One region of the Bradyrhizobium sp. LjRoot220 genome, then DNA from elsewhere that is predicted to be linked to it. Evidence: predicted binding sites of a transcription regulator. Region 1 holds the regulator's gene; each other region holds the start of a gene.
What was found. The regulator PhoB, encoded in region 1, activates phosphate uptake and scavenging genes when phosphate is short. The targets are predictions, from matches to a motif close to TGTCATNNANCTGTCAT.
Positions count from the first base shown of each region.

Region 1 (7,810 bases):
AACAGGCGCTTCGCTCACCAGATGGAGACCAGCCATGAATTTCATCAAGACAATCGTCGCGGCAGGCCTCGTGGCCGCCTCGACGTCGGCGTTTGCGGCCGACATCACCGGCGCCGGCGCCACCTTCCCATTCCCGCTCTATTCCAAGTGGGCCGATGCCTACAAGAAAGAGACCGGCAATGGTCTGAACTATCAGTCGATCGGTTCGGGCGCCGGCATCAAGCAGATCATCGCGAAGACCGTCACCTTCGGTGCCAGCGACATGCCCCTCAAGCCGGAGCAGCTTGACAAGGAGGGCATGATTCAGTGGCCGCAGGCGATGGGCGCCCTGGTGCCGGTCGTCAATCTCGAAGGCATCAAGCCGGGCGAACTGGTATTCTCCGGCGAATTGCTCGGCGACATCTATCTCGGCAAGGTCAAGAAGTGGGACGATCCCGCGATTGCCAAGCTCAATCCGAAAGTGAAGCTGCCGAGCGACGCCATCACCGTGGTGCGCCGTTCGGACGGTTCCGGCACGACCTTCATCTGGACCGACTTCCTTTCGAAAACCAATGCCGAGTGGAAGACCAAGGTCGGGGCCGGTACGGCGGTTGAATGGCCGGCAGGCGTCGGCGCCAAGGGCAATGAAGGCGTGGCGGGCAATGTCGGTCAGACCAAGAATTCGATCGGCTATGTCGAATACGCCTATGCCAAGCAGAACAAGCTGACCCACGCCGGGGTGATCAACAAGGCGGGCAAGGCCGTGCAGCCCACCATTGGGGCATTCCAGGCCGCAGCCGCCAACGCCGACTGGACCAGCGCCAAGAACTACTTCGTGATCCTCACCGACCAGCCCGGTGAAGCGTCCTGGCCGATTACCGGTGCGACCTTCATCCTGATGCACAAGGACCCCACCGACAAGGCGGCCGCCAAGGAAGCCATCAAGTTCTTCACCTGGGCTTTCGCGAAGGGCGACAAGATGGCTGAGGAACTCGACTACATTCCGATGCCGGACTCGGTGGTCAAGATGATCGAAAAGACCTGGTCTTCCGACATCAAGAGCTAAGCCGCGAACACGAGCCGGGCCGCGTTCCGGCCTGGCGACAATGGGAGCGTGCTCCCACTTTACCCAACTCGGGTCTCCCGGGTTGGGTCTTTCCCTCCGGGCGGGAGGGCGAGTGCGGGCGTGTCTGGTTACCAGAGACTTGGTTGACCAGAGGTCTGGTTGAAAAGTCCGGTGCAAAACCGGCACCGGATCCGGGGCGGTTGGGTTATAAAGTACAGGGGATTGGCGTGGCAGACATGGCCGTTCAGCGCGACGTGATGGAAGCTGCAGGACCCTACGATCGTGCCAGGGCCCTCGGCGCTTTCAAGCTCGGCGACATCACATTTTACTGGATCACCCGCGCCTGCGCGATTTCGGTCCTGCTCATCCTCGGCGGCATCATCGTCTCCCTGATTGCGGGCGCCTGGCCGGCGATCAAGGAATACGGCTTCTCCTTCCTGTTCACCTCGCGCTGGGCGCCTTCCAACGATCCGCCGGTCCTCGGCGCGCTCGGCCCGATCTATGGCACCCTGGTCACGTCCGTGGTCGCGATGATGATCGCCATTCCGGTCGGGCTCGGCATTGCGATCTTCCTCACCGAGCTTTGTCCGCAGTGGCTGCGCCGCCCGATCGGCATTGCCGTGGAATTGCTCGCCGGCATCCCCTCGATCATCTACGGCATGTGGGGCTTCTTCGTGCTCGGCCCGTTCATGGCCGATCATTTTCAGCCGTTCATGATCAAGGTGTTCGACGGCGTTCCGGTGCTCGGCACGATCTTCGCCGGTCCGCCGTCCTATCTCAGCCTGTTCAACGCCTCGCTGATCCTCGCGATCATGGTGCTGCCCTTCATCACCGCGATTTCGGTCGACGTGTTCAAGACGGTGCCGCCGGTGCTCAAGGAAGCCGCCTACGGCGTCGGCTGCACCACCTGGGAAGTCGTCCGCAACGTCGTGATTCCCTACACCCGTGTCGGCGTCATCGGCGGCATCATGCTGGCGCTGGGCCGCGCGCTCGGCGAAACCATGGCGGTGACGTTCATCATCGGCAATGCCTTCAAGATCACGGGTTCGGTGTTTTCGCCGGGCACCACGATCTCGGCGGCTATCGCCTCCGAATTCGCCGAAAGCGACGGGCTGCATCAGTCCGGCCTGATCCTGCTCGGCCTCCTGCTGTTCGTGCTGACCTTCTTCGTGCTGGCGTCCGCGCGGCTGATGCTGTCGCGGCTGGAAAAGAAGGCGGGGAACTGAACCATGAATTCGATTTATCGATCCCGCCGCCGCGCCGACGTCATCATCAAGCTCCTGTGCCTCAGCGCCGCGATTTTTGGCGTCACCTGGCTGGGGCTGATCCTGTTCACGCTGTTCTATAACGGCCTCGCGGGTCTGAACCTGCAGGTCTTCACCCAGAATACCCCGCCGCCCGGCTCAACCGATGGCGGCCTGCTCAATGCGATTGTCGGCTCGATCATCATGACCGTGATCGGCGTTGGCATCGGCGCGCCGCTCGGCCTGTTCGCCGGCACCTATCTCGCCGAATATGGCAGGAACGACAAGCTCACCTCGGTGATCCGTTTCATCAACGACATCCTGCTCAGCGCGCCCTCGATCATCATCGGTCTGTTCGTCTATGGCGCCATCGTGGTGCCGATGGGCGGCTTCTCGGCCTTTGCCGGCTGCCTGGCGCTGGCCGTGATCGTGATCCCCGTGGTGGTGCGCACCACCGAGGACATGTTGCTGCTGGTACCCAATCCGCTGCGCGAAGCGGCATCCGCGCTCGGCCTGCCGCGCTCGCTCGTCATCAAGCGGATCGCCTATCGTGCGGCCCGCGCCGGCCTCATCACCGGCGTGCTGCTGGCTACCGCCCGCGTCGCCGGCGAAACCGCGCCGCTGCTGTTCACCGCGCTGTCGAACCAGTTCTTCAGTCTCGACCTGACCAAGACGATGGCGAACCTGCCGGTCACCATCAACAATTTCGTGCAGAGCCCCTACGAATACTGGAAGCAGCTCGCCTGGAGCGGGGCCCTGCTCATCACCCTCACCGTACTTGCCCTGAATATTGGCGCCCGCATCCTCGGCGCCGAGAGGACAGCAAAATGAACGATCTCTCTGTATCCGTCAGTTCCGCGAACGGACCCGTTCCCCAGGTCACGCTGCCCGACGCGCCGCCGAAGGTTACCGCGCGCGGCCTGAATTTCTACTATGGCGAACACCACGCGCTGAAGAACATCAACCTCGCGCTCGGCACCCATCGGGTTACCGCCTTCATCGGGCCGTCCGGCTGCGGCAAGTCCACGCTGCTGCGGATCTTCAACCGGATGTACGATCTTTATCCGGGCCAGAAGGCGACCGGGCAATTGATGCTCGACCAGACCAACGTTCTGGACCCCAAGCTCGATCTCAATCTGCTGCGCGCCCGCGTCGGCATGGTGTTCCAGAAGCCGACGCCGTTTCCGATGACGATCTACGAGAACATCGCGTTCGGCATCCGCCTGTACGAGAAGATCTCGAAATCAGAGATGGACGGCCGCGTCGAAAAGGCGTTGCGTGGCGGGGCGCTGTGGAACGAGGTCAAGGACAAGCTGAATGCCTCGGGCCTCAGCCTGTCCGGCGGCCAGCAGCAGCGGCTCTGCATCGCCCGCACGGTCGCGGTGCGCCCGGAAGTGATCCTGTTCGACGAGCCCTGCTCGGCGCTGGATCCGATCTCGACCGCCAAGGTCGAGGAACTGATCCAGGAGTTGGCGGAGGATTACACCATCGCCATCGTGACCCATAATATGCAGCAGGCGGCGCGCGTCTCCGACAAGACCGCCTTCATGTATCTCGGCGAACTGGTCGAGTTCGACGACACCAACAAGATTTTCACCTCGCCGGGCGATCGACGCACCCAGGACTACATCACCGGCCGGTTCGGTTGAGGAGATAACACATGGTTTCTGAACACACCGCCAAGGCGTTCGACAGCGACTTGCAGGAACTGACCCGCCTCGTCGCCGAGATGGGCGGCCTCGTCGAACGCATGATCACCGAATCCGTCGATGCCTTGATCCGCCGCGACGTCGCGCTCGGCAAGCGCGTCGTCGCTTCCGACGTCGAAATCGACCGCCTGCAGCACGCGATCGAGGAACGCGCGGTGCTGACGATTGCGCGCCGCCAGCCGATGGCGGTCGACCTGCGCGAGATCGTCGGCGCCATGCGGGTGGCCACCGATCTGGAGCGGATCGGCGACCTCGCCAAGAACATGGGCAAGCGGGTCGCGGCGCTGGAGAACGATTTCCAGCCGCTGAAGCTGATCCGCGGCCTCGAACACATGACCGATCTGGTGCAGTCGCAGGTCAAGTCGGTGCTCGACGCCTATGCCTCGCACGATCTGCCGGCGGCGATGGCGGTCTGGAAGGGCGACGAGGAAGTCGACGCCATCTGCACCTCGCTGTTCCGCGAACTGCTGACCTACATGATGGAAGATCCGCGCAACATCTCGTTCTGCATCCATTTGATGTTCTGCGCCAAGAACATCGAACGGATCGGCGACCACTCCACCAATATCGCCGAGACCGTGTTCTACATGATCGAAGGCCAGCAGATGCTCGACAAGCGTCCGAAGGGCGACATGACCAATTTCGCCACCACGGTGCCAGGCAACTAAAGCGGAACTAACAGCGTAACCAGAAACGTTCGCATACGGCAATCGCGTCAAGGTATTTGGATATCAAGAGGCTCATATAGATGAACGCACGCATTCTGGTGGTTGAAGACGAGGAGGCGCTGACCACGCTTCTGCGCTACAACCTCGATGCCGAAGGCTATGAGGTCGAAACCGTCGGCCGCGGCGATGACGCCGACACACGGCTAAAGGAGCGCGTGCCCGACCTGATCGTGCTGGACTGGATGCTGCCGGGCCTGTCCGGCATCGAGCTGTGCCGGCGCTTGCGGGCGCGGCCGGAGACCAAGACGCTGCCGATCATCATGCTGACTGCGCGCGGCGAGGAAAGCGAGCGGGTGCGGGGGTTGGCTACCGGCGCCGACGACTACATCGTCAAACCCTTTTCGGTGCCGGAACTCCTGGCGCGGGTGAAAGGCCTGTTGCGGCGGGCAAGCCCGGAGCGGCTCGCCACCGTGCTGACCTATGGCGACATCGAACTCGATCGCGAAAAGCGCCGCGTCGCGCGCTCGGGCCGCCCGATCGATCTCGGCCCGACCGAATATCGCCTGCTGGAGTTTTTCCTGGAACATCCCGGCCGCGTGTTCAGCCGCGAGCAGCTGCTCGACAGCGTCTGGGGCCGCGACATCTATATCGACGAGCGTACCGTCGACGTCCATATCGGCCGCCTGCGCAAATTGCTCAATCCCGGCCGCGAGCAGGACCCGATCCGCACCGTGCGCGGCGCCGGCTACGCGCTGGACGACCGGTTTGCGAAGGTGGAGTAGGGCACGGCTTAGCCCCGTACCAGAACAATATCGAAATTCAGCACGCGGTGGCCGGATCCTCCTTCCGACGGAACCGGCTTTGCGATCAACAAATCCGGACGCAGCGCGGCGTTGAGCAGCCTGTCGCAGGCATTGAGCGGTTCGTCCGGAAAATACATCTGGGTGATCAGCCGTTCGAACCGGCCGTGAACCTCGAAGTGGATGTGCGGCGGCCGCATCCAGTCCAGGCCTGCCGGATAGGCGCCGGGCTTTACGGTCTTGATCCGGTAGATGCCGTCGTCATCGGAACGAATGCCGATGCAGCCGACAAAGTGTGGGTCGAGTGGCGCCGGATTGGGGTCGTTGGCGTGCACGTATCGGCCAAACGTATTGGCCTGCCAGATTGTGACAGGGACGCCGCGGACAGGCTCGCCATCGAGATTGAGTATCTTCCCGGTGACTTCGATGATCTCGCCCCGCGCCAGCCCGTCGATCCCGTTGACTGAGGTCAGGTCGGCTTGCGGGACCGGCGTATGGCCTGTCGGGAAGTAGGGACCGAGAATCTGGTCCGGTGTCCGGTGTCGGCGCGTGTTGGTTGAGATGGACATGGTGCGCCTCAATCTTCCGGCGCAAAGCCGGAGGCCCTCACGATCGGCCCCCAGCGGTCAAAATCGGATCTGACCAGCTGCGCAAATTGCTGCGGCGTTTCGCCGGCAGGGTCCATTGAAAGCCTGGCCAAGGCGGTTTTGAAGCTGCCGGCACTCACGGCGGCACGGATCGCCGCATTGAGGCGTTTCACCGTTTCGGCCGGCGTATGGGCCGGAACGAAGATGCCGAACCATTCAATCGCTTCCAGCGCCGGATATCCTGCTTCCCGGACCGTCGGCACATCGGGAAGCAGTGGCGATCGCTGTGGCCCGGTTGTCGCCAGCGCTCGAATGGCGCCGGATTGCACGTGTGGAAGCGCGGTCCCGATTGGATAGATCGTTGCGGCAATTCGACCGCCCGTCAGATCCTGGATGCCGCCCGGGCCGCCATAGGGCAGATGCACGAATTCGAAGCCAGCCGCCTTGGCCAGCGTCACGCCGGTGAAATGCAGCATCGAACCAGCCGCAGCCGTGCCATAGGTCGCCTGCTTCGGATTGGCCGCGCACCATTTGGCGAAGTCGGGCATCGTTCTGACGTCGGCCGGCACCATCGGACCCACGGTGATCAGAAACGGAAACGAGCAAACCGTGGAGACCGGAACGAAATCCTTGAACGCGTCGTAGCCAAGCGTCTTGTAGACATGGGGGAATACGGCGACGCTGGAGGCAGGCGTCAGGATCATCGCCGTGCCGTCGGCCGGGCTGTTCTTCAGCGCTCCGAGCGCGAGACGCCCGCCGGCGCCGGGACGATTTTCGACGATGAAGGAAGGGGCGTCATGCTTCATTCCCTCCACGAGCAGTCTGGCGATCACGTCGATCGCGCCCCCGGCGCCGAAGCCCACCAGCATGCGCGAGACGGTCTCAGCGGCCGCCATCCGGATCGCATCGGGGATGATGGCGGCGATACCGCCGGCGCACGCCAGCGATACGAACCTTCGTTTTGTGATCATGTGATCATCCTCATGGGGCTGTCGATCATCATCGAAACCGCCGCCACTCTGGTCCTCCCGACCATTATCTGGTAGACCGAAAACCGCGACATCCCTGTAACTACTGGGTTAAGGCTCGCGATGGACTGGTCGGATCGAATTGGCCGTCGCCTCAAGCTGCGCGACCTTCATATCCTGATGGCGGTCGCCGACACCGGTAGCATGGCGAAGGCCGCCGCCAGGCTCAGCATTTCCCATCCCGCCGTTTCCAAGGCGATATCCGAAATCGAAGGCACGCTCGGCGTGCGATTGTTCGATCGCGGCTCGCGGGGCGCCGAACTCACGGCCTATGGCGAGGTGCTGCTTCGATGCGGAATCAATGTCTTCGACGAGATGCAGCAGGGCCTTCGCTCGCTGGAATATCTGTCTGATCCAAATTCGGGCGAAGTGAGGCTCGGATGCACCGACATCATTCTGCACAGCCTAGTGCCTCCCATTGTGGGGAGATTTTCCAGGCAACATCCCGGTGTTCAGCTTGACGTCAGGCTCACCAATCCGGGCGACCATCAGATCCAGGAGCTGCGCGAGCGCAAGATTGATCTGCTGATCACGCGAGCCACCGGCCAGCAGGACGACTTCCATTCCGAAGTCCTGTTCGATGAGCCGTTTGTCTTCGTTGTGGGGTAACAGAGTGAATTGGCGCGAAAGCGCCGAATTGCTCTCAAGGATATCGTCGAGGGCAACTGGGTCCTGCCACCCTACGACAGCGCGCCGGGTGCTCTGGTTGCCGAGGTGTTTCGCGCCAAT
Region 1 is NZ_CAXUPS020000008.1:118,860-126,669, forward strand. It holds gene pstS (phosphate ABC transporter substrate-binding protein PstS) at 35-1,045, shown strand; gene pstC (phosphate ABC transporter permease subunit PstC) at 1,273-2,271, shown strand; gene pstA (phosphate ABC transporter permease PstA) at 2,275-3,120, shown strand; gene pstB (phosphate ABC transporter ATP-binding protein PstB) at 3,117-3,938, shown strand; gene phoU (phosphate signaling complex protein PhoU) at 3,950-4,666, shown strand; gene phoB (phosphate regulon transcriptional regulator PhoB) at 4,747-5,448, shown strand; gene ACSQ84_RS28215 (protocatechuate 3,4-dioxygenase) at 5,457-6,035, opposite strand; gene ACSQ84_RS28220 (tripartite tricarboxylate transporter substrate-binding protein) at 6,044-7,024, opposite strand; partial or broken gene ACSQ84_RS28225 (LysR family transcriptional regulator) at 7,145-7,810, shown strand, end outside.

Region 2 (7,810 bases), on a different contig from region 1:
GTATCTCGTCGTCATGGACGATCGCCACCATCGCCACGCCCTGACGTTTCTTCCCGGCGATCAATTCCACCACGACGGCGCGATTGGCGGCGTCGAGCGAAGCCGTGGGTTCATCCAAGAGGAGGATCGGCAGATCGGAAATGAAGCCGCGCGCGATGTTGACGCGCTGCTGTTCACCGCCCGAGAACGTCGAAGGCGGCAGCGCCCACAGCCGTTCAGGAATGTTGAGCCGGCGCAAAAGGGCTCCGGCCTGTTCGCGCGCCTGCGCGCGGGCAATCCCGTTCACGATCAGGGGTTCAGCGACGACGTCGATGGTCGCCACCCGCGGTACCGCGCGCAAAAACTGGCTGACATAGCCGATCGTAGAACGGCGCACGCTGAGCACCTGCCGCGGCTCGGCGGTGGCGAGATCGATTACGGTGCCCTGATGCCGGATGCCGATGCGGCCGCCGTCGCAGCGGTAATTGCCGAAGATCATCTTCAGGATTGAGGATTTGCCGGCGCCCGAGGGGCCCGACAGCACCACGCATTCACCGGGCGCGACATGAAACGAGACCCCGCGCACCACAGCCAGTTCAACGCCGCCCTGCAGATGCATGGTGAAGGTCTTTTCGGCGTTGCTGATGTCGATCATCGCGGTCATTGGTTGGCTCATGCCGGCAAAATCGAGGAGACGAGCAGTTGGGTGTAGGGTTCGCGGGGGTCGTCGAGCACCTGGTCGGTCAGCCCGGTTTCGATGACCCGGCCGCCCTTCATCACCATCACGCGGTGCGACAGCAGCCGCGCCACCGCAAGGTCGTGGGTGACGACGATGGCCGCGAGGCCGAGCTCACTGACGAGGCTGCGCATCAGGTCGAGCAGCCGCGCCTGCACCGACACGTCGAGGCCGCCGGTCGGCTCGTCCATGAACACCAGCCGTGGCTCGGTGACGAGGTTGCGTGCGATCTGCAACCGTTGCCGCATGCCGCCCGAATAGGTCCGGGGCGCGTCGTCGATGCGGTCGGTATCGATCTCGACGCGCTCCAGCCAGGATGACGCCGTGTCGCGGATGCGGCCGTAGTGATTCCAGCCCACCGCCATCAGCCGTTCGCCGACATTGGCGCCGGCGGAAACCGCCATCCGCAGGCCCTGCGCGGGGTCCTGGTGCACAAAGCCCCAGTCGGTGCGGAACAGGAAGCGCCGCTCGGCTTCGCCCAACGCGGCGAGATCGCGCAGCACGCCGTCGCGCATCCGGTACGAGACGCTGCCCGCACTCGGCGCCAGCTGCGCTGACAGCAATTGCAGCAGCGTCGACTTGCCCGACCCGGACTCGCCGACTACAGCCAGCACCTCGCCGGGATAGAGCGCGAACGACACGTCGCGGCAGGCAACCAGCCGGCCATAATTCTTGCCGAGGTTTTCGGCGACCAGAAGCGGCTGATCGTCGAGGGCTTGCTCAGCCATGCGCCCTCTCCTTGTGCGGTGCCGCGCTTTCGCTGCCGCGATGACCGGCCGACTGGCGGCCTTCGCAGTAATCGGTGTCGGAGCAGACGAACATCCGGCCGCCTCTGTCGTCGGTGACGATTTCATCGAGGTAGGAATCGTCGGCCCCGCACAGCGCGCAAGGCGCATCGAACCGGTAGCGCGTGAACGGATGATCCTCGAAGTCGAGCGATACCACGGTGGTATATGGCGGGATCGCATAGATGCGCTTCTCGCGGCCGGCGCCGAACAATTGCAACGCCGGACAATTGTCCATCTTCGGATTGTCGAATTTCGGCGTCGGCGACGGGTCCATCACGTAGCGCGCGTTGACCTTCACCGGATAGGCGTAGGAGGTCGCGATGTGGCCGAAGCGCGCGATGTCTTCATACAGCTTGACGTGCATCAGGCCATATTCGCCGAGCGCATGCATGCGCCTCGTTTCGGTCTCGCGCGGCTCGAGGAAGCGCAGCGGCTCGGGGATCGGCACCTGATAGACCAGAATTTGCCCGCCATTCAGCGGCGCTTCGGGAATCCGGTGCCGGGTCTGGATCACGGTGGCGTCAGCGGTCGCGGTCGTCGTCGCGACGCCCGCGGTCTTGCCGAAAAACTTGCGGATCGAGATCGCATTGGTGGTGTCGTCGGAGCCCTGGTCGATCACCTTCAACACGTCTTCGGGCCCGAGGATCGCGGCCGTGACCTGCACGCCGCCGGTGCCCCAGCCATAGGGCATTGGCATTTCCCGGCTGGCGAACGGCACTTGATAGCCGGGGATCGCGATCGCCTTGAGGATCGCGCGGCGGATCATTCGTTTGGTCTGCTCATCGAGATAGGCGAAATTATACGTCGGCGCGTTCATTCCGCGGCCTCCTGCATCGGCGGCGCCTCTGTGGCTTCCGTGAACTCCTTGCGCAATTTGCGCAGCAGGCCGAGTTCGGACTGGAAGTCGACGTAATGCGGTAGCTTCAAGTGCTCGACGAAGCCGGTCGCTTGCACATTGTCCGAATGCGACATCACGAACTCCTCGTCCTGGGCGGGTGCGATCACTTCCTCGCCGAGCTCGCGGGCGCGAAGCGTGCGATCGACCAGCGCCATCGACATGGTCTTGCGCTCGCTCTGGCCAAACGCCAGCCCATAGCCGCGCGTAAAACACGGCGCCTCGGTGGCCGAGCCCTTGAACTGGTTGACCATCTGACATTCAGTCATCGCGATGGCGCCGAGCGGCACAGCGAAGCCGACATCCTCGGCCATGAATTCGATCTCGACCTCGCCGAACCGGATTTCGCCGGCAAAGGGATGGTTGCGGCCGTAGCCGCGCTGCGAGGAATAGCCGAGTGCCAGCAGAAAGCCCTCGTCGGCGCGCGCCAGGTTCTGCAGGCGCAGATCGCGATCGGCCGGGAAGCTGAGCGGTTCGCGCGTGAGATCGCCAACCGGCGCCTGTGCATCCACCTCGGGCGAGCGCTCGATCAGGCCGTCACGGCCCAGAATGTCTGTCACGCGCGGCGTCGCCGCGAGCGACGCTTCGCTTGTCTCCGGCGCTTCCGGAGAAAATCCCTCCGCGAGCTGTGGATCGAGCAAGCGATGGGTGTAGTCAAAGGTGGGCCCAAGTATCTGGCCCCCCGGAATATCCTTGAAGGTCGAGGATATTCGCCGCCGCACCTGCATCGCGCCGGTATCGACCGGCTCGGTGGCGCCGAAGCGCGGCAGCGTGGCGCGGAAGGCGCGCACCAGGAAGATCGCCTCGATCATGTCGCCGCGCGCCTGCTTGATTGCGAGGGCCGCGAGTTCTCGATCGTACAGCGAGCCTTCGGTCATGACGCGGTCGACGCCGAGCGAAAGCTGTTCGGAGATCTGGGACAGCGACACCTCGGGAACGTCACGATCACCGCGCCGCTCATGCGCCAGCAGCCGATGGGCGTTCTCGATGGCGCGTTCTCCTCCCTTGACGGCAACGTACATGTCTAGCCTCCTCTCGCGACCAGCCGTGTGGTGCGCGGTATCGCGACAATCGCGTCGTCATGGACCAGCACGACGTCGATGCCGCGCGGAAACAGCGCGGCATTGACGGCGAGCCGTTCGACCAGATCATGCGGCCGGATCGCGGCTTGCAGGAGTGCTGTGCCGTCGATGCCCGGCCCGCGCAGTTCGAGGGCGGGCCCCTGCATCAGGCTCTCGACCTGCAGGATCAGCGTCGTCGAACGATCCGGGTATTCATTGCTGCCGAATGCGAAGCGGTCGAGCGCAGGCAGCTCGCCGGGGCTGCCGATCAAGGCAAAGCTGCTGATCGAGGAATCCGCGATGACAGGCGCGCTGGTGTGGAACTTGAGCCATTTGGCGACATCTGATGTCGCCGACATCCGGCTGTCGAGCCAGATCGGCGTATCATGATCGAACAGCGTCAACGCAATGGCGGCGGTGCCGCGCATCATCGCGGCAGGCGCACCGGCGACGGCGGCAATGCGCTGAACGCTGCCGGGACACGCCAGCGCATCCATGACGGAGCGGAAGGTCGATTGCGCCGACAACACCTTGTCGGCAAACCCCGCGGGCAGTTCGGCAACGGTCGTCATCAGCCCTCTCCCCGCACCAAGGTGTAGAAATCGACCCGCGTCGCCGCCGCCTCGGCGGCCTTGCGGTTCCGCTTTTCCGAGATCGCCGCGCGCAGCGGCGCGATCACCTTTGCCTCGACCAGACCTGCGAATTGATCCGACTGCACCATGGCGTCGCACAGCGCGATCATCCGCGCCTTCTCAGCGTCGCGGCCGAGCGTGTAGCCGAAGCCGACCTCACCGCTCGAAAGCCGCACCGCAGCACGCGACACCGTGGCTTCGCCGAGGTTGAAGGCCGCGCCGTCGCCGCCAATGCGGCCGCGCACCATCACGAGGCCGCTTTCCGGCTCGCGCAGGTTTTCGTGCGCCGGCAGCGCGATCGCCGCCAGCCGGCCCGAAATCTCCGATGGCTCGGAATGCGCGAGCACCGCCATGACCGCCTTGCGCTGCGTCTGCTTGTCGTTCTCGGTTGCCGTCATATCCACCTTGCCGGAATCAAGTTGTCTATGCTAATAGACAACTTCATAACCAAACGCCATGACTGTTTGGTGACAACAGGGTTGTTTTTTCGGATGATCGTTCCGGGTAGTTTCACGCCATGAGCATGCAGGACGCAGCCTCGGGTGTGGCGTTGTGGCGGCAGGTTGCCGACGGGATTGAACGCGGCATTGCCGAGGGCCGCTTCGCCGCGGGCGAAAAGCTGCCGGGCGAGATGGAGATCGCCGAAACCTATCGGGTTAATCGCCATACGGTGCGCCGGGCGCTGGCTATGCTCGCCGAACGCGGGCTGGTGCGCGCCGAGCGCGGCAGCGGAACCTATGTCGAGACCCAGCGCCTCGCCTATCCCTTGCGTTCGCGGACGCGGTTTTCCGAAATCGTCGGCGCCGGCGGCCATGAACCGCGCGGCCTGCTGATCGATGCGTCCGACGATGCCGCAACACGTGAACTGGCGCGGGAACTCGGGCTGAAGACCGGCGCACCCCTGGTCCGGATCGAGTCGGTGCGGCTCGCCGACCGCACGCCAATCTGCGTCAGCACCTCATGGCTCTCCGCCGAACGCTTTCCCGACGCCGGGCGCATCTTCGCCAGTGTGCGCTCGATGACCAAGCTGGTCGCGCATTACGGCATTCGGGATTACCGCCGCGCCTCGACCAGGATCACTGCGGGGATCATCGACGCCACCGACGCCGCGCGGCTGGAACTCGCGCTGGGACGTCCGATCCTTGTGGTCGACAGCACCGACGTCGATCCCGACGGCACGCCAATCGTAACCAAGCACTCGCGCTTTGCCGCCGAACGCGTGGAGTTTCTGGTGGAGGATAGGTGACGTTGAGCTAGTCGCGTACCGCCCCCCGGCCAATGATCGCGAACCGCAGCCGAGCGGAGATAAAATCTATCACCGCAACTGTGATAAGAACCATGATGATCAGGAATGCAACATGATCCCAGTTTTGCTGATTGATCTCGTTCGAAAGGTAAAGGCCGATTCCCCCCGCACCGACAATGCCGATCACGGTCGCGGAGCGCGTGTTTGATTCAAAGTAATAGAGCACCTGGCTCAGGATGACCGGGAGCACCTGAGGAACCACGCCAAATCGAATTTGATGAAGCGCAGATCCTCCGGTCGAGGTCACACCGTCGACCGGCTTGGTGTCGGCGGTCTCAATCGCCTCGGAAAACAGTTTGCCGAACGACCCTATGTCAGACATCGCGACTGCCAAAATGCCGGCGAATGGCCCGAGCCCGACCACATTGATGAAGATCAGTGCCCAGATCAGCGTATCGACACCGCGTATCGTATCGAGAACGCGGCGCGACAGGAAATGCAGGATACGCTGACCGACCACATTCTTGGCGGCGATGAAAGCAAGCGGAAACGAGATGACCGCTGCCAGCAGCGTACCCAGAAAGGCGATGGCGAGGGTTTCAGCGAGACCCTTGAGGTAAAGATGCAGCAAGCTGCCCGGACTTGGAGGAAACATCAAGCCGATGATGACGCCTAGACGGCTTATTCCGGTTACCAATTTTTCGAACGAGAAGCCCAGCCACACCATGCCGAACACGAACAATCCGACGAGGGCAACGGCGACCGTCACCACCTGCATTCGCTTCAACGGCGACGGCCTGAAAATGTCGGGATAGGCCTGCGCCAGGCGAGCCCGGTCAGCCCCGGCGAGCGACGACGGTTGCGACATCATCGATGTCCCTCAATTCCGAGAAGTCGGTGGCGCAAGCGCTCGGTGAGGAGATCGATAACAATCACTGTCGCAATGATCATCAACAGAATTGCGCTGACGTCCGAGTAATAGAACTGGCGGATTGATCCCAGCAACTCCTTGCCGATTCCTCCGGCCCCCACAAAGCCCATCACGGATGCGCCGCGTACGTTTATTTCGAAGCGCAGCAACGTATAACTTACAAAATTAGACAGGATCTGGGGCACGACGGCAAAACGGATTTGTTGCACCCAACTCGATCCGGTCGCGCGGACACCATCGACGGGCTTCATATCGATGTTTTCGGTAACTTCGGCGAACTGCTTGCCGAGCGCCCCGGCCGTGTGAATGGCGATGGCCAGGACTCCGGGTACCGGACCGAGCCCTAGGGCGTAAACAAACAATAGTGCGAAAACGATCTCCGGCACCGTGCGGCAAAATTCAAGCAAACGCCGCACCAAACTGCGAACGAAAACATTCGCGATCAGGTTTGCGCTCGCAAAGAAGCAAAGAACAAAGCCAATCGATGCGCCGAGAAAGGTTCCGACGTAGGCGACAAGAAGCGTTTCAGCCAACAGCCGGAGCCAGCCGTCCCAATTCCAGAACCATTCGGCGAAGTCGGTACCGAGATGCGCAAGTCGCAGCTTCGGCAGGATGTCGTAGAGATAGCTCCAGAACCTTGGAAGCCCTTCGACAAATTTGCGCAGATCGACCTCGCCGCCCCAGGCAGCCAGCGCGGTGCACACGGCAAGGGCCAACGCGAAAAGCAGGGTCCGACGGCGCTTTGCGCCGACAGCCGCACTGTATTGGCCGAGGAGCGCCGCGACCTGCTGGTCGCCAAGACGATGAAGGTGACTAGTCAAAATATTGTCCTGCCCCACTCGCGCGTGGGACGATGGTGAGCGAACAAACGCGATGATGACGGCAGCGGGCGGCAATCAAGCCCGCAGCCGTCGCCGACCGTTCAGGAGGCCTTCTTCTTCCGCTGTTCGTCGAGCCAGAGGTTCATCTTCACCGACTCTTCGTAGTCTTTCGCGGTCACCTCGACGAAGCCGAGATCCTTGCCGTCCGACAGTTTGGCAAACGCGTCTTTGTCCTTCTGCGGAGCGTCGACGAACGCCTTCGCAATTGCCTTTTTCAGGTCGACGGGCATGTCGGCCAGATAGGCGAACGGCGAACCCGGCAGTAGCGGCGATTTCCAGGCGATGCGGAAATCTTCCTTCTTCATCAGGGTGCCGTCCGTTCTTTTCACCATGCCCTTGTTGAGCATGCGCGTCAGGTTCGAGTCATCCTCCGAGTTCCACCAGTTGACGGCAGCATCGACGGTTCCGGCGGCCAGCGCCAGCACGGCATTCTCATGGCTGCCAGTGGTCTGGCCGACCTTGAAGTACCGGTCGATCGGGAAACCCTGCTGGGTCAGGAAGAAGTTCGGGGCCTTGAAGCCGGACGTCGATTCCACGTCGACGAATCCGAGTGTCGTTCCTTTCAGATCCTCGATCGATTTGTACTTGCTGTCGGCGCGCACATACATGACGGAGTAGTAGCCGATCGATCCGTCGCTGTTCTTGGTTGTGACAAACGGAA
Region 2 is NZ_CAXUPS020000004.1:24,437-32,246, forward strand. It holds gene phnL (phosphonate C-P lyase system protein PhnL) at 1-643, opposite strand, end outside; gene phnK (phosphonate C-P lyase system protein PhnK) at 652-1,443, opposite strand; gene ACSQ84_RS18430 (alpha-D-ribose 1-methylphosphonate 5-phosphate C-P-lyase PhnJ) at 1,436-2,320, opposite strand; gene ACSQ84_RS18435 (carbon-phosphorus lyase complex subunit PhnI) at 2,317-3,420, opposite strand; gene phnH (phosphonate C-P lyase system protein PhnH) at 3,423-4,031, opposite strand; gene phnG (phosphonate C-P lyase system protein PhnG) at 4,031-4,489, opposite strand; gene phnF (phosphonate metabolism transcriptional regulator PhnF) at 4,609-5,337, shown strand; gene phnE (phosphonate ABC transporter, permease protein PhnE) at 5,345-6,208, opposite strand; gene phnE (phosphonate ABC transporter, permease protein PhnE) at 6,205-7,089, opposite strand; gene phnD (phosphonate ABC transporter substrate-binding protein) at 7,191-7,810, opposite strand, start outside.
Region 2: the regulator PhoB is predicted to act here: its motif matches at 4,548-4,564, upstream of phnG (phosphonate C-P lyase system protein PhnG).

Region 3 (7,810 bases), on a different contig from region 1:
GTGCGCGATGCGCTCTTGATCGTCGCCGACAATGAAGGCATCGGCATTTCCCGCCGCCGCATCACGCTGTCGACCTCCGGCGTGGTGCCCAACATCGTGCGCGCCGGCGACGAGATGGGCGTCATGCTGGCGATCTCGCTGCATGCGGTGCGCGACGAATTGCGCAACGAATTGGTGCCGCTCAACCGCAAATATCCGATTGCCGAATTGCTGCAGGCCTGCCGCGATTATCCGGGCTCGTCGAATGCGCGGCGCATCACCTTCGAATATGTGATGCTCAAGGGCGTCAACGATTCCATGGATGACGCCAAACTGCTGGTAAAAATGCTCAAGGGCATTCCGGCCAAGATTAACCTCATTCCGTTCAATCCGTGGCCCGGCACCAAGTACGAATGCTCGGACTGGGACCAGATCGAAAAATTCTCCGAGTATATTTTCAACGCCGGCTACTCCTCGCCGGTGCGCACGCCGCGCGGCCGCGACATCCTCGCCGCCTGCGGCCAGTTGAAATCGGAGACCGAAAAATTGTCCGCCCGCGAGCGCCAGGCGCTGCGCGCGATGGCGATGACGGATTAAGGCTGTTGCTAAACCCGTCATTGCCTGCGGCAAACGCAAAGCGTTTGCCGCAAGGGAGCGCGGCGACGAAGCAATCCACACTATTGACGAGGATGCATGGATTGCTTCGCTTCGCTCGCAATGACGACAAGATAGGTTTGATGCAATGGCGCTGATCGGCCGCCTCTTCGTGGTCCTGTTCGCATTCCTGTTCGCCTGTCTGGCGGCGGGGGTGATCGTGGTCGGCGCGGTGCTGTATCCCGAATTCAGCGATCTCGGCGCAGGGCCGATCGATCAGGGCGCGATCAATGTCGTGCTGGGGTTCGGCTTCATCTTCATCTCGGGCTTTGCGCTGCTGCCGGCGCTGATCGTGGTTCTGATCACCGAAGCGTTTTATGTCCGCAGCGTGCTGGCCTATGCGGTCGGCGGCGCGATCGTAGGCTGCGCCTGCTATCTCGGTCTGGTCCCGTTCGATCCCGAGACGATGCGCTTTGATGGCATCATCCGCCGCCATCTCGAAATCATGACCGGGGCCGGCATCGTCGCAGGTCTGGTCTACTGGATGATCGCAGGCCGCACCGCGGGCGCGTGGCGCGAGCCGCCAAAACCCTCGCGGCCGCCACCGCCGCTGCCCGCGCATTCGCGGCCGCATCGTTGAGTCTTCCCATCCGCCATCCCCTCGGCTAAACCCCGCGCCATGAACCGGACCGGACTTCTCATCGCGCTTGGGCTGGCGCTCATCATCGGACTGCTGTTCGGAATTTTCCCCGAACTCGATCTCAAGCTGGCGGCGGTGTTTTACGACCCCGAGACCACGTCGTTTCCGCTGAAGCGCAGCGTGCTCGCCGCCATCGCCCGCGACGCCGCGATGTGGATCGCATGGGCGCTCGCACTGCCGTCGCTTGCGGCGATCGTGGTCAAGCTGGTGCGGCCGGACCGGCCGATGTTCATTCCCGCGCGTGCCGCGGTATTCCTGCTCAGCACCATCCTGCTATCCGCCGTCGTCCTCACCAACCTCACCTTCAAGAGCTATTGGGGCCGGCCGCGGCCGGTGGTGGTGACGCAGTTCAACGGGCCCCAGGAATTCGTGCCGTATTGGGATCCGCGCGGCACGTGCGGGCGCAACTGCTCGTTCTTCTCCGGCGAGGGCGCCACCGCGTTCTGGACCTACGCGCCCGCGGCGCTGGCGCCGCCGGCGTGGCGGCCTTTGGCCTATGCGGCGGCGACCCTGTTCGGGATCGTCACCAGCGTGCTGCGGATGGCATTCGGCGGGCATTTCTTCACCGATGTGGCGGCCGCCGGCCTGGTCAGCTTTCTGGTGATCTGGCTGGCCCATGGCTGGCTGTACCGCTGGCCGTCGACCCGGGTCTCCGATGCGTCGGTCGAGGCCGCGCTGGCACGATGGGCCCGGCCCTGGAACCGCCTGGCGAAGCGCTCGCGCCAGCCGGGTTAATCTGACCCCGGCCGGTTGCCATTTGGGCTATTAAAGGCGTGCCCATCAGCGCAAAGTTTGTTATTCGCGCAGCTAAAGCCGCACACGACATCCGCCATTTCGACCGATTGGAAGCACGATGAGTACGATCCTGAAGAGCCTGCCCAAAGGGGAAAAAGTCGGCATCGCTTTTTCGGGCGGTCTCGACACCTCGGCGGCGCTGGTGTGGATGAAGCAAAAGGGCGCCCGCACCTTTGCCTATACCGCCAATCTCGCGCAGCCGGACGAGGCCGATTACGACGAAATTCCGCGCAAGGCGCTGGAATTCGGCGCCGAGAAAGCCCGGCTGGTGGATTGCCGCACGCAACTGGTCCACGAAGGCATTGCCGCGATCCAGTCCGGCGCCTTCCACGTCTCCACCGGCGGCAACACCTATTTCAACACCACGCCGCTCGGTCGCGCGGTCACCGGCACGATGCTGGTTGCGGCGATGAAGGAGGACGGCGTCAACATCTGGGGCGATGGCTCCACCTACAAGGGCAACGACATCGAGCGGTTCTATCGCTACGGCCTTTTGACCAATCCCAATCTTCGGATTTACAAGCCCTGGCTCGACCAGCAGTTCATCGACGAATTGGGCGGCCGCGCGGAAATGTCGGCGTTCATGACCGCGAATGGATTTGCCTACAAGATGAGCGCCGAAAAGGCCTACTCGACCGACAGCAATATTTTGGGCGCAACCCATGAGGCCAAGGATCTCGAAAGCCTCGACAGCGGCATCAAGATCGTCAATCCGATCATGGGCGTGCCGTTCTGGCGCGACGATTGTATCGTCAAGGCCGAAAAGGTCGTCGTGCGTTTTGCGGAGGGCCAGCCCGTTGCGCTGAACGGCCAGACCTTTGCGGATCCGGTCGCGCTGTTCCTCGAGGCCAACGCCATCGGCGGCCGGCACGGCCTTGGCATGAGCGACCAGATCGAGAACCGGATCATCGAGGCCAAGAGCCGCGGCATCTATGAGGCGCCCGGCATGGCGCTGCTGCACATCGCCTATGAGCGCCTGGTCACCGGCATCCACAACGAAGACATGATCGAGCAGTATCGCATCAGCGGCATACGCCTCGGCCGGTTGCTCTACCAGGGCCGGTGGTTCGATTCGCAGGCGTTGATGCTGCGCGAAACCGCCCAGCGTTGGGTGGCGCGCGCCGTCACCGGCGAGGTGACGCTCGAATTGCGCCGTGGCAACGACTACTCGCTGCTGAACACCGAGAGCCCGAACCTGACTTATAAGCCGGAACGGCTGAGCATGGAGAAGGTGGAGGATGCGGCGTTCACGCCGGCAGACCGCATCGGCCAGTTGACCATGCGCAACCTCGACATCACGGATACCCGCGCCAAGCTGAAGCTTTATTCAGACACCGGCTTGCTATCGAGCGGCGATGGTTCCGAAATCTTCAAGCTCGGTAACGACAAGGACTGAACGGCCGGAGGCCGGGCTCTTTTCGCCACCTCTGCATCGCTGCGGGCGGCCGTTACATAGGTGTCATTCGGGCTGGATAGAATTGATCGCCTTCACTTCTGCGCAAGCAGCGGCTTGTCGCTGTTCCGCAGGCAAGCACGCGCGGAGCCGATTTTGATCAAGCCAATCACCGTCATCACCCTCGCCGTCCTGCTCTCGGCATCGCCGGCTGTTGCCCAAACCGTCTATCCGATCGACCGCGCCGAAATCCTCTCCGGCGCGCAGTTCGATTTCAAGGTTGAATTCCCCGACAGGGTCGACCAGGCGAAACTGAAGGTAACCGTCAACGGCCAGGACTACGCCGCCGTGTTCGGCCGGGCCGCAACGTTCATCGAGCGCGAAGACGGCAGGGACCAATCCGCGCTGCTGCTTCGCGATGTCGAACTGGCAAAGCCCGGGCCGGTCGTCGTCGAGGTCAGTGACGGCACCAAGAGCCGCAAGGTGACGTGGACGGTCTACGACACCGGGCCACGCAAGGCCAAGAACGTCATCCTGTTCATCGGCGATGGGATGTCGCCTGCGCATCGCGTCGCGGCGCGGCTGCTTTCCAAGGGCATTGCGGAGGGCAAGAGCCTCGGCAAGCTTGCGATGGACGACATGCCGCATACGGCGCTGGTGGCGACCGCCGGCTCGGATTCGATCATCACCGATTCGGCAAACTCGGCCAGCGCCTATTCCACCGGCCACAAGAGCGCGGTCAATGCGATGGGCGTCTATGCCGACCGCACCAGAGACGCGCTCGACGATCCCAAGGTCGAGACCATCGCGAGCCTGGCCAAGCGCCGGCTTAAGATGAGCATCGGTATCGTGACCACCACCGAAGTCGAGGACGCCACGCCGGCGGCGATGGTGGCGCATACGCGCCGCCGGGCTGCCTATGACGAGATTGTCGAGCAGCTTTTCGCGGCGAGGCCCGAGGTGTTGCTGGGTGGCGGCAGCGCGAACTTCCTGCCGAAGTCGGCGGCCGGATCCAAGCGCAAGGACGAGATCGACTATATCGCCCGGTTCCGCGACGCCGGCTACGCCATGGCGACGACCGCAGGCGAACTCAATGCGCTGGCGGCCAAACCCGAGACGCGCCAGTTGCTCGGGCTGTTCGCCACGAGAAATATGGACGGGGCGCTGGATCGCAAATTCCTCAAGGGCGGCGGCGTCAAGAAATTTCCCGAGCAGCCAGACCTGACCGAGCAGCTCCAGGCCGCGCTGAACGTGCTGTCGAAAAACGAGGCCGGCTTCTTCCTGATGGTGGAATCCGGATTGATCGACAAATACGCGCATGCCCTCGACTTCGACCGCGCCGTCTACGACACCATCATGCTCGACAATGCGGTGCGCCTCGCCCGCGACTGGGCGAGCAAGCGCGGCGACGACACCCTGATCCTGGTCACACCGGACCATAACCACCCCAACGCTCTTGTCGGCACCATCAATCACGACATGAACACGACGTCGGAGGCGCCGATGCGCGAGCGCGTCGGCGTCTACGACAAGGCCGGCTTCCCGAATTACCCGGCGCCCGATGCCGACGGCTATCCGTCGCGCGTCGACGTCAGCCGGCGGCTCGCCATCTTCTCGGCCAGCCTGCCCGACCATTACGAGACCTTCCGCCCCAAACTCGACGGCCCGAACGACCCGACCATGAAGGGAGACGACGACGGAACCTTCAAGGCCAACGAAAAGTACAAGGGCGTTCCCGGCGCCGTGCTGCGGCCCGGCAATCTGCCGGCGATGATGAACGCCAGCGTGCATTCCGGCGAAGACGTCATCCTGACCGCGACCGGGCCCGGCAGCGAACGGGTCAGGGGTTCGATGGACAATACGGAGGTCTTCCGCGTGATGGTCGACGCGCTGGGGCTCGCCGCGGCGAAATAGATTCTGATGATCGGCGCGCGTCAGGAAGGCGATGGAGCCGAGAAAATCAGCTTCACGCAGCTTCGGAAGATCAGGATCTGGCGTTCCAGCCGGCCCGGATCGTTCAGCGTTTTCGACATGATGATCGCACCGTCGACAATGCAGGACACCATGTCGGCGAGATCGTCGAGATCGACCGGCTCCCTCGGTGGATGGACCGCGGCGATCCCGCCGAGGATGTGGCGGAAGCGCGCGTTCCAGTCGCGCACCGACTGTGCGGTGGGATCGCGCACCTCGCGGTCGAACAGCCGCTCCTGATAACAGATGCTTGCAATCAGGCAGCCGGGATGCCCGTTCGGCAGATCGGCCATCACTTCGGCGAGCAGCTTCAGCGAAATCAGGAACGCTTGCAGCGGATCGTCCGACAGCTGCCGGCCGCGCGCGAAGACGTCGTCGAACAGCTGGTCGTTGGTTTTGACGTAGCGGCGCAGCATTTCGCGCGCGAGCGCATTCTTGTCCTTGAAATGATAGAAGAAGCCGCTCTTGGTGAGGCCGGCCTCCGCGATCACCTCGTCGATCGACGTGGCGCCAAACCCCTTGGCGAGCACGGCGGCTTCAGCAATCTCGAGAATTCGCTCGCGGGTCGCTTCGCCTTTTCCCATTCGGTGTCTCCAAAAACTGTACTCGCGGTACGGTTTGGTCTGCGTGCAGCAGCGCCGCGGATTCGTGTCCGCCGTACAACCCTCTGATTCCGTAGCATTTTACGGCCGGGGATGCAGCTGCACCACGAGCCGTCTAGGAAGCCGCGACACAATGCAGCACCAGTTCGGCCAGACCGAACCGCGCCACGTGAGACCTACCATCAGAGCCATTTGCCGATTACGGAGATATTGCAGTGACAAAATATCGATACGACCTGCCGCAGCGCCGCGGGGGCATTTTCCTCACCGACGGCGGCATGGAAACGACGCTGATCTTCCACGAAGGGATTGAACTGCCGCATTTCGCCGCCTTCGTGCTGCTCGACAGACCGGAAGGCCCGGACTCGCTGAAGCGATACTACCAGGCCTACATGGCGGTCGCACGCGACCATGGCGTTGGCTTTGTGCTGGACAGCCCGACATGGCGCGCCAATCCCGATTGGGGCGCCCTGCTTGGCTACGATGCGGCCGCACTCAGGGCGATCAATATTCGCGCGATCAAGCTGCTCGCGGAGCTGCGCGCCGATTGGGAAAAGCCGACGACGCCTTGCGTCGTCAGCGGCGCCATCGGCCCGCGCGGCGACGGCTACAAGGCCGGCAACATGGATGCGGCCGAAGCCGAGATTTATCACGGCGCGCAGATCGCGGCCTTCGTCGAAGGCGGCGCCGATATGGTGACAGCCTACACGCTCACGAACATCAATGAAGCGATCGGCATCGCGCGCGCTGCCAGAGCGCAACAGATTCCGGCGGTGATTTCGTTCACGGTGGAAACCGACGGCCGTCTGGTCAACGGCGAAACGCTGCGCGAAGCGATCGAGGCGGTGGATCGCGCGACCCAGGCTTCGGTCGAATACTTCCTGGTCAATTGCGCGCATCCGACGCATTTCGAACACGCGCTGAAAGCGGACGAGGCCTGGGTCAAGCGCATCCACGGCATCAGAGCCAACGCGTCGACCAAAAGCCATGCTGAACTGGATGAGTCCACAACGCTCGACGCAGGCGATCCGCAGGATCTCGGCCGGCGCTATCTGAATCTCCGGCGCTCATTTCCGGCGATGCGCATTCTGGGCGGCTGTTGCGGTACCGACCATCGTCATGTGGCGGCGATCTGCGACGCCTGTCTGCCGCCGCGGGCGCTCAGCGCCTGACGCAAAACAAAATGGCCGGGATTGCTCCCGGCCATTTTCTTATCGTGCCGATCGACCTCAGCGCCGCGGCGGCGCGGTGCCGGGCGGCGGCGGCGGCAGCGAGGCCTGGCCGCCGTTGAGCAGCGGCGTGATGTTGCGGATGGTGACGCGCCGGTTGATCTCGCTCGGTCCGTCGACCGGGTCCTTCGGATACTGCTCGCCATAACCCTGCGAGGTCAGGTTCTCCGCCGGCACGTTGAACTGCTGCGTCAGCAGCGTTGCGGCGGATTCCGCGCGGCGGTCAGACAGCGAGAGATTATCGATGTCGGAGCCCACCTTGTCGGTGTGCCCTTCGATCAGGAACACCGCGCGCGGGTTGGCCTGGATCGCCCGATTGAGGCCGTCGGCAATCGCCTGCAGCTTCGCCGCCTGGTCCGGCGGGATCTCCCATGAACCGGTCGCGAAGTTGATGCTGTTGATGTCGATACTCGGCATCTGCATCCGGACATTGGGGCTGTAGCGGATTTCGTCGAGCGAGTAGCGCCGGTCGATCCGTTGCACCGGCGGCGCCACCATCGTGTCATAGATCACTTCCGGAGACGCCTCCTCCGCGCTGACGATGTAG
Region 3 is NZ_CAXUPS020000006.1:448,877-456,686, forward strand. It holds gene rlmN (23S rRNA (adenine(2503)-C(2))-methyltransferase RlmN) at 1-576, shown strand, start outside; gene ACSQ84_RS25485 (hypothetical protein) at 722-1,213, shown strand; gene ACSQ84_RS25490 (phosphatase PAP2 family protein) at 1,253-2,008, shown strand; gene argG (argininosuccinate synthase) at 2,127-3,464, shown strand; gene ACSQ84_RS25500 (alkaline phosphatase) at 3,615-5,375, shown strand; gene ACSQ84_RS25505 (TetR/AcrR family transcriptional regulator) at 5,396-6,016, opposite strand; gene ACSQ84_RS25510 (homocysteine S-methyltransferase family protein) at 6,250-7,206, shown strand; gene ACSQ84_RS25515 (OmpA family protein) at 7,264-7,810, opposite strand, start outside.
Region 3: the regulator PhoB is predicted to act here: its motif matches at 3,515-3,531, upstream of ACSQ84_RS25500 (alkaline phosphatase).